2 linked regions of the Agarilytica rhodophyticola genome follow. The protein of the gene in region 2 interacts with the protein of the main gene of each other region in a pairwise test. Links are inferred from orthologs where the notes say so. Each region holds a gene or a part of one and is shown on either strand. Other genes may lie near its edges.

Region 1 (7,779 bases), 130 kb from region 2 along the record:
TATCAACGCATGATTTATTCTGGCCGTAGGCGCCGATCAAGGCCCTTTCACACAGTACATTAATCATCCTTGGTACGCCGCCTGTAAAGCGATGAATACGTTTTACCATTTTTGGCCCAAAGGGATTGGGAGCCATATCCTGCATCCCGGCAACCCTCAGACGATGGCTGATATAGCTCTGGGTTTCACTCACTGTCAATGGCGTTAAATGGAAGCGCGCGGTGATGCGCTGAGATAACTGTCGTAACTGCGGTTGTGACAATAACTCGTTCAGCTCTGGTTGGCCTACCAATACTATTTGTAAAAGCTTTTGAGTTGCCGTTTCAAGGTTGGTTAATAAGCGAATCTGCTCCATTACTTCAACGGAGAGAAGCTGGGCTTCGTCGATGAGCAATACGGTGTTTTTGCCACGTGTGTGATTGCTCAACAGATGCTGATGCAATAGGTCGGTGATGCTTTTGATGGTGATGTTCTTGCTGTTATATTCAATTGCATACTCATCGCAAATGGTACAAAGCAGCTCAAGAATATTCGCCATTGGATTGAGTATAATGGCTATCTCTGTCTGCTTTGGCAGTTGTTCTAGCAGGCAGCGGATAATGGTGGTTTTGCCAGTACCAACTTCACCGGTAAGCATAACAAAACCACCTTCTTTGACGCCGTACAACAAATGCGCTAGCGCCTCTTTATGCTGCTGGCTCATGTAGAGATAGCGTGGGTTGACGGCAATTGAGAATGCTTGCTCTTTTAGTCCGAAATGATTTTGATACATGGTCTATCTGGTGCCTATTAACCTGCTTAATGAACCTGCCTATTAACCCGTGAACGGTGAATATATGTAGCACATATTCACACTTATTTGGCCTGCATGATACTCCTAATAAACGTTTTGGACTAGAAACTGTATCATAGGCTGGCTTTTAGAATGACGCTATGGCTTTTAAATAGCTTTCTTTTTATCCAGTTCTCGCTTGCTTATGGGCAATTAAGATTTGTTTGGCAAAAAATAGGTGGCTACTACAAGATTACTTTCGCAATATATTACAATGACGTTTTTCGTCATCAATGAGTTTTATACCGCAATGTTTTATCGAAGAGAAATACGATTATGGAAATGACAGTGACCACACCTAGCTTGTTATTTCCTGCAATATCCCTGTTATTACTGGCCTACACTAACCGTTTTATGGTGTTATCAAATGTTATTCGTCAATTGAGTAATATGGATGGTGCCGAGTCTAAGGATATCGTCAAACGCCAAGTGACTAGCTTGCGCAAGCGACTATACATTATTCGTCTTATGCAAGTGTTTGGTGTTTTAGCCTTTGTTATATGCACATTATCCACTTTTGCGCTTTTTCTTACCTGGCTTGAAGGCGGCAAAGTTCTATTTGGTTCAAGCCTAATTCTACTGACAATATCCTTATTATTTTCACTTTATGAAGTACATATCTCTACTGCCGCGATCAACATTGAAATAGAAAAACTAGATTTACATTAATGGCGAAGGGCCCTTGTGTCATCAACACAAGGGCCACAACTTAAGGCCACATTAATATCATTCGAATGGTGTTTCAGAGAGGGAAAGATCCAATGCTAAATTGTTGGCAATTTCATCTAGGATGTCATGTAACTGAGGAATATCCACGCCTTCTGGCAGTTCTAACTGTCCGGTAGCATCAAACAGAGGATCGCCACTGTAGGGCATACTGGTTAGCGCTGTTTCCAAATAGGCCATATTAATTTTGTGCTGTGCCAGTGCCCGAGAAAGCTCTCTGACAATACCGGAGCGATCGGGCCCTAATGCATGAATATAAGCATTCGTGGTATCGCTCTTAGGTGCTGAATCGGCATCGATGTGCTCGGTTTTTATCCAGATGCCATGTTCAATAAGCTGACTCAAAGCCGATTGTAATTGTTCTTGTTGTTCAGGGCTTACGGACACTCGAATAACACCTGCAAACTTACCTGCAAGTTGCGAAAGGCTGCTCTCTAGCCAATTACCGCCGTTATCGGAGACTGTTTCAGCGATTGCCTCGACAACGCCCGGTTTATCGTTACTGATGACACTAATGAGTATATGTTTAAGCATGTGTTTCGTCACTTTTGAAAATAAACTCGCGCAAGTATAATGCCCGCGCACAAACTTGCACATCTTTGATGAAAGGATTGACGTCATATAAAACCAAAGCAAGCTAGCGAAGCCTTGCCTATTGGCTGCGCTCCTGCTGATTAAGCAGCGCACTTTTTCAACAGGAATAGGTATATAGAGAGAGACAGCATATATGGTAATCCCCCCTGAACAGCTAACACGAGAAGTCCTTATTGGTATTGTTGAGTCGTATATCACTCGCGAAGGCACGGATTACGGTGAGCATGAGCTGGACTTAGACAGTAAGGTCAAGCGCTTATTGCCCCAGGTGCTCAAAGGGGAGGTGTTGATTGTGTATGACGAGGAGAGTCAGTCAGTTAATCTTGTACCTAAAGATGATGCTTCTATTGTCTAATATAGGTCAGCCTTAGATATCAAAATTTTTTTTTGTTAACACCAGTGGTGAATAATTCGTGGAAGTTATCTTGTTGTGTCGATGCGGTTTTGAGAAGGAAGTCGCCTCTGAAATCAACGCTCATGCAGCGAAACTAAGTATCGGTGGCTATATCAAAACTGAGGCTAACAGTGGTTTGGTGCGTTTCGTTACTTACCAGCGAAATGATGCTGAGAATCTCATTCAGCGAACCTCCTTTGATGAACTTGTTTTTGTTCGACATTGGCTTGTACTTGACCATGAGTTTACTGCTCTGGATACCCAAGATCGAGTCACTCCCATTTTAGATGTTGCTGGCAAGTTGCCCAAATGCAGCAGTTTGCAATGTATCAATGTGGACACTAATGAGGGTAAATCACTGGCCAAGCTAACCCGAGGTATTGGTCGCCACCTTGAAACTCGTTTGGAAAAGGTGGACTTTTGGCAGACTAAATCTGCCTGGGTGCTGCAGCTATTGTGTCTGGCGGGAGATCATGTGCTTATTGGTCGCACTTCTGAAGGAAATATGTCGCCATGGTTAGGAGGAATCCCCCGGCTCAAAGTGCCTCGCAGTGCCCCTAGCCGCGCTACGTTGAAGTTGGAAGAAGCATGGCTGCATTTTGTCCCCAAAGAGCAGCGGGAAGAGCGCCTAAGGCCTAGTATGAAGGCAGTGGATCTTGGTGCTGCGCCCGGTGGTTGGACCTGGCAGTTGGTGAATAAAAGCATGTTTGTGGATGCAGTTGATAATGGGCCTATGGATGAGTCTCTAATGGATTCTGGGCAGGTGACTCATCACCTTGAAGACGGTTTTCGCTATTCGCCGCCCAAGCCCGTTGACTGGCTAGTATGTGATATTGCCGATAAACCGTCGAGAGTGGCCAGTTTAATCGCCCATTGGGCCGAGAATCGTTGGTTTAGAGAGGCCGTCTTCAATTTAAAATTACCAATGAAGCAGCGCTATGTGGCGGTTGAAGAGGCGAGGCATCGTATTGCCTCTCAGCTGGTGGATCATGGCACTTATGAGCTGAAATTTAAGCAGTTGTATCACGATCGTGAAGAGGTTACCGGGCATATTAAATTGTTCTAGAGCCTATGCCTCCATATGCCTTATCCAGGCCTCAGTATATTGGCCTGGTTTAGTTTTCGAGCACGAGGATTTTTTCAGGCTCACTTAATACGGGATACACTTTATTCATCAACTCCATACGCTCGCGGCTTTGATACCAGCGATTCCAATCTTTTTGTGTACGCCATTTACACATGATAAAGCGATGATGGATATCATTAGTGTTGGTTAATGTTTCAGCAGAAATAAAACCATGAACAATGTAGGTTTCTTGCAGTGCTTTGCGGGAAAACTCTTCATAGGTAGATAACATTCCCTCAGCGATGTGACGTTCAATCATTACATGTATCATAAATTAGAATATCCGCTTGTTTTAAAGTAGGTATTAAAACATATAATAGAATATACATAATATTACCCGGGCTTGTTAACACGAATTAAATCGCATCTGTCGCCCCTAATACACATCAGCAGATGTGACTCAATGAGTGTTAACAGGCCCTAAGTTAAAGCGAAGGAAAAAATACTTGTGCCAAGTGAAGTCCAAAAAGTTGTCGATGCTAAAGGGTTGATTTGTCCTGAGCCCGTTATGATGCTGCATAGTGCGGTGCGAGATGCGGATGATGGCGATGTTATTAAAGTGCTTGCAACAGACCCCTCAACAGAGCGAGACATTACACGCTTTTGCGATTTTTTGGGGCATACTTTAGTAGAGTTTAGCAAAGGTGATGAGCTGTTAACTTTCTTGATTAAAAAGAAAGCAGAATCCTAAAGTCAGTAGACCACTCTTAGCTTCTTTAAGCTGTTTAGCACACTAACGTGTTCCACTTAATAAGGTTTTAGCCAGTATGAATAAGCGCTGGGCTAGCTTGTTAAGTTCCCCAGTCCAGCGCTAAACAGTATCAGTTTGACTCTTCCACTAGCATAGATATAGCTGCTAGGGCATCAGGATCTTCTGACTTAATTTTATTGGCAATGTGATGCTGAAAATAATACCTAAATTTATCGTTGGAATGTCCTGAATACAGGCAGTCATCACCGGGTAAAACAGGGGTATTAACTACCTTGTCCTCATCCACTAGCATACAGTCGACAACACCGTCATGGTGTAGACGCCAGCTGACAACCTCTTGTAAGGTCAGACATTTAAACCCTTCGTCTGCCAGTACTGCGTGGGTACCAATAGTATCGGGTATTTCCTGGATGATATCTGAGGCATTTTCACATTGATAGTCGTAGTATTCTGCGGCTGTTTCCAGTTCTACAACTTTGTGAATGGGAGCCTCAAAGAACAACTCATCGATACCGGGATCATAGTAGCCCTCAAATGTTCCGTTAAGAGGGTCTTTGATATCGGGGCAGGCGATAATATCGTTTAACCACGGTACCAAACCTGCAACTTGCCCATCTGCGCGCAGGGCCCAGCACAAAATTTTAAGACTAAAGTATTTTTCCCCGCTTACTTCGTTGGAATAGAGCATTTCCAAGCCATCGAGCTCAGGGGCGAGACGAATGATTCTAGTGTCAAATTGAGAGGAATATGATTTGCCGGTGAAAAGATCGATCACATTTTCCATATCGTGACCTTTACTTGAGATCTTCATAATACTACCTCCATATTTGAGGTGAGCTCAGCTAACTACCTAAGTATCTATCTATGGTATCTGTTTATACTACGTCTTATGCTACATCCCATGCCATATATATTTATGCTTATGTACATGTCTAGCGTTATATTTCTATCGTCATATTCATGTACACTATACCGCTGGTCAGTATCAGCTGAAGTTGACCATATATGGCATTACTATACACCCTATAGCGTATTGCATTAGAACACAAGACCCTATTATTAAGTTTTTATATACTCCTTACTTTTAGGTTGAATTGCAGATCAGGGCAAATTTGAACCCATATTTATAGCTTAGTACATTAAATGTCAAAAGAATTCATTTTTTCTTCTTCCGTTCGTCTGAAAATACTAATCGACGTTTTCAATACGCAATTTTTTGAGAGCCATCACACATTGTTGATGGCGGGCGGCGAGGAGCCTCTTTATGAGCCTGCTAGCGGAGATTTGCCTAGTCGTATTACATTTACTCGGGACTACTTTTCAAGCGCCCTCCACGAAATATCGCATTGGTGTATAGCGGGTGCAAAGCGGCGCCTGCAGCTGGACTACGGATATTGGTATGCACCAGATGGTCGCAGTTATGAGCAGCAGGCCTTATTTGAGCGCGTGGAGGTGAAACCTCAAGCATTGGAACGCATTTTCGCTTGTGCTTCAAGACAAAAATTTGTTGTCAGTGCTGATAATCTGGGTGCAGATCTATCGGCAAGTAAAAGCTTTAGTCTCGCCATTCATGAGCAGACTCTTAAATATTGCCAAATGGGCTTACCTGAAAGAGCACATAATTTTGTACGCGCTTTAGCTAAAGCCTTTCAGGTGAACGATCCTTTGTCTAAGCAGCATTACTTGCTACAGGATTTAATTTGAACAATCGTGCCGATCAAGATGCTCGTGTTTTTATCATTGATGCATCTATTTTTATTTTTAAATACTATTTTTCCATGCCCAGTCATTGGCATGCTGACAATGGTCGTCCGACAGAAACTGTATATGGCTATACACGATGGTTGTGGGAGTTTCTTTCTCAAGTGGAGCCTGCGCGAGTTATCGCCTGTTTTGATGAAAGTTTAACAACCTGTTTTCGCAATGACATTTATCCTGAGTATAAGAAAAGCAGAGCGTTACCTGATGATGATTTAGCGTTCCAGTTATTGGCTTGTAAGCGCATAACACAATTGTTCGGTATTCGTTGCTACGCATCAGAAAAATATGAAGCCGATGATCTTATAGGCAGCTGTGCTCAGTTGTGTCAAAGTCAGAAGGTCCCGGTAACTATATTATCCAACGATAAAGACTTAGCTCAGCTTCTTCGCCTACCTAGCAGTCATCTTTGGAATTATCCTGCAGATGACCCCTTAAATGAAAAAGATATCTACCAAAAAATGGCGGTTTGGCCGCAACAAATCCCTGACTATCTGGCCTTGCTTGGAGATGTCAGTGACGATATCCCCGGTGTCCCTGGGGTTGGTAAAAAAACAGCAGCGCAATTATTAAATCACTTTCTTTCTTGGTCTGCTATGAAAGAAAATTTGCATGACATACATTCCCTGCCAATACGTGGGGCACAATCGTTAGAAAAAAAAATCATTGAGTACGCCAGTCAAATCGATATGGCTTTAAAGTTAACCACCATTGCGTGTGATGCTATCGCCATAACGATAGAGGATACATGTCGGCAGGCAGGTGATTGGATCGCACTTGTCGGACTTTTGCGTGGTTTGGGTTTGCCAGAGAGTTTCTGTCAACGTATGGAGAATAAAAAAGAATTATGAAAATAGTTGCGGATGAAAATATTCCCTATGTGGAAGAATTATTTGCTCCTTTAGGTGAGGTTCAATTGCTTCCAGGGCGAACATTGACAAATGCGGATGTCAATAATGCTAATGCGTTATTGGTACGCTCGGTGACGCCTGTTAATAAAATGCTTCTAGACGATAGTCCAGTTCAATTTGTTGGCACCTGTACCATTGGTGTTGATCACTTGGACACACAATATCTACAAGAAAGAGCTATAGCTTATGCTAGCGCGCCAGGCTGCAATGCTAACGCGGTTGTACAATATATTATCAGTGTCTTTGCTTCGCTGGATATCCTTCAAAGCCGTAAAAACGTCGTTATTGTCGGTGGCGGAAATGTCGGTAAGCGGGTGTATCAGATGTTGGATAACATTGGATTTAACTGCTCCGTTGTCGACCCATTTCTTGATTCTTCTTGTGGTATGCCTCTAGTGGATTTTTCGGCTATTTACGACGCTGATATTATTTGTTTGCATACTCCTTTAACTGGTTCAGGGGCACACCCCACTATTGATATGCTAGCTTATGATCAATTGCAAGGGCTAAAACCTGGCGCTCTTTTGATTAATGCAGGTCGCGGTGGTGTTATTAACAATGAAGCGTTAAACGTTATATTGCATGAACGCGAAGATCTGCAAGTAGTATTAGATGTTTGGGCCGATGAACCTAATGTTGATACAGATCTTTTACAGCGTGTATTAATTGGTACACCTCATATTGCGGGTTATAGTTTTGAAGGCCGTGTGCAGGGTTCACTGATGA
Region 2 (7,738 bases):
ACAAATAGATGACCAAGATCTTTGGCGACATTGCCTAAATATTCCTGAATAACATCTTGCTGTTGTGAGGAAGCTTCAGCAAAGCGTGTGACATTCAGTCCTTCAGGTAAATCATTGGCTGCCGTCGACAAGTGCTGCTGGAAAACACCATTGATAAAAATCAGATCAATAGTATCCAGGCCGGGAATCGCCAGCCTCTCCAATGCTTTTTCATCGAGGGTGTGAGTGCTTGCCGGACTTTGAAAAAACTCCCCCTGTTCTAATGCCTTAAGATTGGTATATTTCCAATGCTCAGTTTTTCGGTGGGGAAAGCTTGCCTGTTGCCACAGCTCGGTTTTTTCCTGTTTAAAGCCTTGTAGCCATGCAGGCGAGTCCTGCGTCGGATATGCTAAAGCTTGATCTACAAAACTCGTCATTAGGCGACCTCACTCTCCAACCAGCCGTAGCCTTTTTCTTCTAGTTCAAGGGCCAAGGATTTATCTCCTGATTTCACTATTTGGCCTCCTGCTAAAACATGAACGAAGTCTGGCTCAATATAGTTAAGTAAACGCTGATAATGGGTCACAACAATAAAGGAGCGATCCTCAGCACGCAGTGAATTAACGCCTTCTGCAACAACCTGCAAAGCATCAATATCAAGGCCTGAATCGGTTTCATCCAAAATCGCCAAACGAGGTTCTAACAACATCATTTGCATAATTTCATTACGCTTTTTTTCGCCGCCAGAAAAACCTTCATTAACGCCGCGCTTTAAAAAACTCTGCTCTAAATTAACCGCTTTACACATTTCTCGTGCTTGTTTCATAAAGGCGATAGCATCCAATGCAGGTAAACCGCGATGTTCGCGCACCGCATCGACAGAAGCCTTGAGAAATTCCATATTGCTTACCCCAGGTATTTCCACAGGGTATTGGAACGCAAGAAATAATCCTTCCCGTGCACGCTCTTCTGTTTCCATCGCCAATAAATCTTTGCCACAAAATTCTACGCTACCACCAGTTACTTCGTAGCCTTCACGACCAGATAATACATGACCAAGTGTACTTTTGCCGGAACCATTAGGGCCCATGATCGCATGCACTTCTCCTGGATTAACGGTAAAGTTTAAGCCCTTTAAAATAGGTTTATCTTCAACTTGCGCCTGTAAATTATTAATCGACAGCATTAATATGTTTCTCCCAAAAAGCGCCAATATCGTGTATGAGCGCAGAAAATATCATGTATATAAACGACGGCGTTGTGGTCACAGCCACTAGCCCACACTACCCTCGAGGCTCACCTCTAATAATTTGCCCGCTTCCACAGCAAATTCCATGGGTAGTTCTTTAAATACTTCTTTACAAAAACCGTTAACGATCATCGATACCGCTTTTTCAGTATCAATACCCCGTTGTTGACATAGATAAAGCTGATCATCACTCACTTTTGACGTGGTGGCTTCATGTTCGACAATAGCGGAAGGATTTTTACTTTCGATGTAAGGGAAAGTATGAGCAGCACAAGTATCGCCAATTAATAGCGAATCACATTGTGTGTAATTGCGCGCACCTTCAGCTGCGGGATTCATACGCACTAAACCACGATACGCATTAGAGCTTTTACCTGCTGAAATACCCTTGGAAATAATGGTCGACTTGGTATTTTTACCCAAGTGAATCATCTTAGTACCCGTATCGGCTTGCTGAAAGTTATTGGTCAGCGCCACCGAGTAAAACTCTCCTACACTGTTATCGCCTTTTAAAACACAGCTTGGATATTTCCAGGTAACTGCAGACCCTGTCTCCACCTGCGTCCAAGAAATGTGAGCATTGCGATGTGCAACACCTCGTTTGGTTACAAAATTATAAATACCACCTTTGCCCTGGGCATCACCTGGGTACCAGTTCTGTACGGTGGAATATTTTATTTTGGCATCGTCTAAGGCAACTAATTCGACCACCGCCGCATGCAACTGATTTTCATCGCGCATTGGAGCTGTGCAACCTTCTAGGTAACTCACATAACTACCTTCATCGGCAACAATTAGCGTTCGCTCAAACTGTCCGGTATTAGATTCGTTAATGCGAAAATACGTAGACAGCTCCATCGGGCAGCGCACCCCTTTGGGGATATAGACAAAGGAGCCATCACTGAATACAGCGCAGTTTAGAGCAGCATAAAAATTATCTTTTTGAGGAACGACACTACCCAAGTATTTTTTAACCAACTCAGGATATTCATGCACCGCCTCTGAAATAGGGCAAAATATTACACCTGCATCTTTCAATTTCTTGCGAAAGGTTGTGGTGACAGAAACAGAATCAAACACCGCATCCACAGCAACACCGGCCAACATCTCTTGCTCGTGCAAAGGAATGCCCAGTTTGTTGTAGGTTTCAATAAGCTCAGGATCAACTTCATCGAGACTTTTGGGCTTATCTGCTAAACTTTTTGGGGCCGAGTAATAAGAGATTGCATCGAAGTCAATTTTCGGATAATTCACATGAGCCCACTGCGGCTCATCCATGCTTTTCCAAACCTCAAAAGCTTTTAGACGCCACTCTAACATCCATTCGGGTTCGTTCTTTTTAGCAGATATAAACCGAATGACCTCTTCATTCAAACCCGGTGGCAATGTTTCAGACTCGATGTCGGTAACAAAGCCAGCAACATAATCTTGTTCGATTAAGTGGTCGATTTGCTCTTGTGACATAATAATTAAACTCAATAAGATTAAATTCGATACAATTCTTTATTTGCTTATTTAACTGTTGCTCGCTTACCTGCTATTTCATCTGGTAACAGTCACGCATTTTTCATCAGATAAGCAAAACACGACACGTATCATACCAGCTGCGTAGCTTTTAATTAGCTCTGATATGATCAAACTTGAGACGCCACCCAGGTTGGAGAAATCTCTCGCAACTTGTCAACGGTAGTGCAAATTTTGTTAGCAGCAAAATCAATTTCTTCTTCGGTAGTAAAACGGCCAAAACTCAAGCGCAGTGAGCTATGTGCTAATTCAGGTTCCACGCCTAGAGCGCGCAAAACATAAGAAGGTTCAACACTGACGGAAGTGCAAGCCGATCCGGTCGATACAGCCAAATCACGCAGTGACATTAATAGAGTTTCCCCTTCAACACCGGCAAAACTGATATTGAGGATGCCAGCAACACGCTGCCTGAGATCACCGTTAATAAATATACCGTCAAGGCGATCCACAATACTTAGAAACCTTTCACGCAAGCCAAGTAAGCGCTTGGCATCCGCCATCATCTCTTTCTGAGCAATACTTGCCGCAACACCAAAGCCAACGATCTGATGAGTCGGCAATGTGCCAGAACGCATACCTCGTTCATGACCCCCGCCATGAATCTGAGCCGCCAACTTAAAATCGGGGTGGCGCCTCACATAGAGAGCCCCGATACCTTTTGGGCCATACATCTTATGTGCAGAAATCGACAACAGATCGACGTGCAAGGCTTTGACATCGACTTCAATCTTGCCCACGCTCTGCGCAGCATCCACGTGAAAAAGAATGTCTTTGTCCCGACAAAGTTGGCCGATGGCACCAACCTCATTAATCACACCAATTTCATTATTTACATGCATGAGCGAAACAAGAATTGTATCGTCACGAAGATGCTCTTGCACCAGTTCCTTAGTGATAATACCGCCAGTCGGCGGCTCGATATAGCTTATTTCAAAACCTTCGGCAGCAAGGTGTTGGCAAGTATCAAGTACCGCTTTATGCTCAGTTCGAGCGGTAATAATATGTCGACCACGAGCGCTTCTGCCTTCGGCGGCACCTTTTATCGCCAAGTTGTCAGATTCGGTAGCGCCGCTTGTCCATACTATTTCTCGCGTATCAGCATTGATTAAATCTGCCAAGGCCCCGCGCGCATCTTCAACCGCTTCTTCAGCTCGCCAACCATATATGTGAGAACGTGACGCTGGATTGCCAAAATTGCCTTCCAGAGTCATGCACTGCGCCATTGCTTCAGCCACACGGGGATCAGCCGGCGTACTGGCAGCGTAGTCTAGATAAACAGGAGTTTTCATAACAACAAAAAAGCTTCTTTAAACAATACTAGATGCGCTAATGACCTTAAGATCTTGCTGCTCTTTCTCACCTTGGCGCTGAGCAACACGTTGAACTTCATGTCTGTCAACTAAGCTCGCCAAGCTAATGCCACTCAAAAACCTATGGATTTGTTCACTTAAGTCAGTCCACAAATAATGAGTTAAGCAGACATCACCTTGCTGACAGTCTCCTTGACCACCACAACTTGTGGCATCAATAGATTCATTAACGGCATCGATAATTTCCGCAACGTAAACTTCGCTAGAGGGACGGTTGAGCTTATAGCCGCCACCGGGGCCACGCACACTGCGTACGAGGGAGTTTTGTCGCAGCTTGGCGAACAATTGTTCAAGATAAGAAAGGGAGATCTCTTGTCTCTTAGAAATATCAGCAAGACACACAGGTCCCGAATGAGTATGCAACGCTAAATCTAACATTGCCGTTACCGCGTAGCGGCCTTTGGTAGTCAGACGCATAAGTTTTCACCAAATGTATTTATTGACATTATTCAAAAACCAAGTGCCACAGTCAAGTATTTATCCGACTATTTCACTTGGTTATTGCGTTTCTTCGTCCGAGCTATCCGTCTTCTGATTTGTTCGATAAATATAATTTTGAATGGAGGTCAACATACCGCGCATGATACTCAATTCCATTTCATCCATTCTCACTCGGCTGTACAACCTACGCATACGCGTCATAGTCTGTCTTGGATTCTTTGGATCGTAAAAACCGAGCTTGGCTAGAGTTTCTTCAAGGTGAGTGTAATACATTTCCAAGTCTTGCTGTTTCGCCGGGGGCATGTCCCAGTCGTCAAAAGTGATGGCTTGTCCAGCTTCCTGGTTAAGAAAAGACATGCGAATTTCGTAAGCGATCACTTGCATCGCGGCGGCGATGTTCAAAGAGGAATAGTCAGCGTTGGCGGGGATATGCACATGATAGTTACATTTTTGCAACTCCTCATTGGTCAACCCTCTATCTTCGCGGCCAAAAAGTATTGCAATGTCATGCTCTTGTGACTCTACACAGACCCTGTCGCCACATTCTCGCGGCGTCAGCAGCGGCCAGGGGATACGCCGTTCACGAGCGCTCGTTCCTACTACCAAACCACAACCTGAGATGGCTTCGTCTAACGTCGATACCACTTTAACGTTCTCTAGCACATCCACCGCGCCAGCCGCCCGCCAAACAGCCTTGGGCGACGGAAATTCCTTAGGGTCAACTAATACTAACGACGACAGCCCCATATTCTTTATCGCTCGTGCAGCCGCACCGATATTGCCAGGGTGGGTCGTATTCACCATGACCATTCGTATTCGTTTGAGACGCTCTTGCATAATCCACTCTAGCTAGCTTATAGAAAACGCGGCACTATACCGCCTGAATCGTTTTTCGCCAAATATAATCGCCTGCATGCTAGACTCAATGGCTCTATATACTTATCTAGCAATAAGCACTATATAGCGTGGCATAATAGAAGCTTTACTATATAATCGCGCCCGATTATCCCCTCCCTGCTATCAAGTGGGACAGGATTCTACTAGCTTGTAAAACCGAGAGACCACCTATGGAACCCATGCTCACCATTGCTCTGAAAGCGGCACGTAAAGCCGGAGAAGTCATTGAAAGTGCTTTCGAGCGGCTTGACTTAGTTGCTATCGAGAAAAAAGGCCACAATGATTTTGTCAGCGAAGTTGATCGCAACGCGGAAAAAGAAGTGATTTATCATCTAAAACGTGCCTATCCAGATCATAAATTCACGGGTGAAGAAGGTGGCAGCACCGGCGATCCTAACAGCGATTATGAATGGATAATCGACCCTTTAGATGGCACTACTAATTTTCTTCACGGCATTCCACACTTCGCCGTTTCAATCGCCTGCTTGTACAAAGGGCAACTTGAGCACGGTGTCATTTTAGACCCTATAAAAAGAGAGGAATTTACCGCGTCTAAAGGTAAGGGGGCAACTTTTAACGGCCGCCGTATGCGCGTCAGTAAACAAAACGGTTTAGATGGTGCCCTCATCGGTACGGGGATACCGTTTAACGGTTTCTCCTTTAGTCATATTGACGAATACCTTGCTTGCGTCAAAGAAATAGCCGGTGTTACCGCAGGTCTTCGCAGGCCAGGCTCCGCGGCCTTAGATCTAGCCTATGTTGCAGCAGGTCGTTTCGATGGTTTTTGGGAAATGAACTTAAAGCAGTGGGATATCGCCGCTGGCGTCTTATTGTTAAAAGAATCTGGCGGTTTAATTTCAGATTTTCGTGGTGGCAAAGATTATATGGACAGTGGCAACATTGTTTGTGCTCCGCCTAAAGTGTTTAAGCCTTTATTGCAAATTGTTGAAAAGCATATGGGCAAGGTATAGTTACTCACCCCATTCTTTATATCTATCTTCGCCCTATAAACTCAACTAGGTTTATAGGGCTTAGCAATAAAATACTCTTCATTTAAATAGAACGACCTGCACCTGCCCTGCACCTACATAGGCACAGGATTGGTATTAATCTCAAAGTTCTTTAGCTCTAACCCATTTACAGCGGTATCAGAAGCGGCCGTTCTCGGCGCATCGCCTACTCGCGAAATACTGACGTTTCTAGTGGAAGATGTACCACCCGTATTATCGTTAATGAACGTGAGCACCCCATCGACAGTTGCGGCATCGAAGCCTTGACCGGGAACGCCACCAGTAAGTACAAGACGACGGAATAAATTAGGCGGAGTCCAGTTACTTGGAATAGTGAATTGATTGATAGCATTAAGTCCCGATATTTCTATAGTGTCGGGGTTTGATATGGTCATTAAGCCAAGGTCGCCAAAAAGTGTATTTTGGCCTCCAACATTAAGGAGTATTAAACTAGCACTATTAAGTGTTCCGATATCGCCTGTAAAAGTATTCCGGCCTCCTAACTCGAAAGACGAAACCCCCGAGCCATTCAAAGCAGAGATATCACCCGTTAACGTGTTGTCACCGTCAATCTCCACGCGGGTCAAATCAGGACTTGCCAGTACATTATTAAGATTACCCGTTAAAGTGTTATTGCCTTGAATGATCAGTGAGGATAATTGGCCACTAGTGATGGCGCTAAGATCACCAGTAATAGTATTAACACCTTCTACAATCACCCTTGTAATGGTTGTGCTTGTCAATAGATTAGTGATATCCCCGCCGATACTATTTTGCCCCCTGACTTCAAACTGAGAAAGCTGACCTGGATCCAACAAACCGATATCACCCGTGATCGTGTTCTGTCCATCGACAAAAAAGGTCGTCATATCCGTACTAACATCTTGAATATTGCCGGCCACTGTATTTTGGCCAATGAGAAAAAAAGAATTCAGATTAGCAGGTAAACCGCCAATATCTCCTGCGATAGTGTTATTGCCAGTTACAAAGAAAGTCCGCATATTAGCGTGAAGATCTTGAATATTACCAAACAAGGTATTATCACCATTAAATATCTGTAAGCTGGTGATAAATGAAGAAATACCAGCGATATCACCGGTAATCGTATTATCACCCTGCACACTCAGGGCGAGTTCACCAAAGGGACTCACATTCGTTATATCACCGCCAATGGTGTTGCGCCCACCCACATCAAAGCGGGTAAAACCAGAATTAATATTATCGATATTGCCAGATACGGTATTAAGCCCCTGCAGATCAAATAGAGT

What was found. The genes of interacting proteins can lie anywhere in the genome.
Region 1: the proteins of BVC89_RS10470 (region 2) and tusA interact in binary tests that used the Escherichia coli proteins (3 or more experiments, as listed by UniProt). The link is inferred for Agarilytica rhodophyticola from one-to-one orthologs.

The regions. Positions count from the first base shown.
Region 1 is NZ_CP020038.1:2,608,239-2,616,017, forward strand. What follows is about bases 2,822-5,741. They hold tusA (sulfurtransferase TusA), read left to right. Parts: upstream 2,822-4,120; coding sequence 4,121-4,363; downstream 4,364-5,741. Other genes in these bases: rlmM (23S rRNA (cytidine(2498)-2'-O)-methyltransferase RlmM), read left to right, coding at 2,822-3,612; BVC89_RS11015 (antibiotic biosynthesis monooxygenase family protein), read right to left, coding at 3,662-3,943; BVC89_RS11025 (hypothetical protein), read right to left, coding at 4,494-5,195; BVC89_RS11030 (elongation factor P hydroxylase), read left to right, coding at 5,528-5,741. Outside these bases: BVC89_RS10990 (ExeA family protein), read right to left, coding at 1-772; BVC89_RS10995 (DUF2721 domain-containing protein), read left to right, coding at 1,109-1,501; BVC89_RS11000 (glycine cleavage system transcriptional repressor), read right to left, coding at 1,559-2,092; BVC89_RS11005 (YheU family protein), read left to right, coding at 2,286-2,507; more of rlmM, read left to right, coding at 2,566-2,821; more of BVC89_RS11030, read left to right, coding at 5,742-6,088; BVC89_RS11035 (5'-3' exonuclease), read left to right, coding at 6,085-6,993; BVC89_RS11040 (4-phosphoerythronate dehydrogenase), read left to right, coding at 6,990-7,779. UniProt on the Escherichia coli protein: Sulfur carrier protein involved in sulfur trafficking in the cell. Part of a sulfur-relay system required for 2-thiolation during synthesis of 2-thiouridine of the modified wobble base 5-methylaminomethyl-2-thiouridine (mnm(5)s(2)U) in tRNA.
Region 2 is NZ_CP020038.1:2,476,745-2,484,482, reverse strand. The notes cover bases 1,953-4,831. They hold BVC89_RS10470 (IscS subfamily cysteine desulfurase), read right to left. Parts: upstream 4,042-4,831; coding sequence 2,863-4,041; downstream 1,953-2,862. Other genes in these bases: trmJ (tRNA (cytosine(32)/uridine(32)-2'-O)-methyltransferase TrmJ), read right to left, coding at 4,621-4,831; iscR (Fe-S cluster assembly transcriptional regulator IscR), read right to left, coding at 4,060-4,539; sufB (Fe-S cluster assembly protein SufB), read right to left, coding at 1,953-2,692. In the rest of the region: Fe-S cluster assembly protein SufD, read right to left, coding at 1-416; Fe-S cluster assembly ATPase SufC, read right to left, coding at 416-1,165; more of sufB, read right to left, coding at 1,253-1,952; more of trmJ, read right to left, coding at 4,832-5,400; BVC89_RS10455 (inositol monophosphatase family protein), read left to right, coding at 5,631-6,431; BVC89_RS10450 (Calx-beta domain-containing protein), read right to left, coding at 6,545-7,738. UniProt on the Escherichia coli protein: Master enzyme that delivers sulfur to a number of partners involved in Fe-S cluster assembly, tRNA modification or cofactor biosynthesis. Catalyzes the removal of elemental sulfur from cysteine to produce alanine.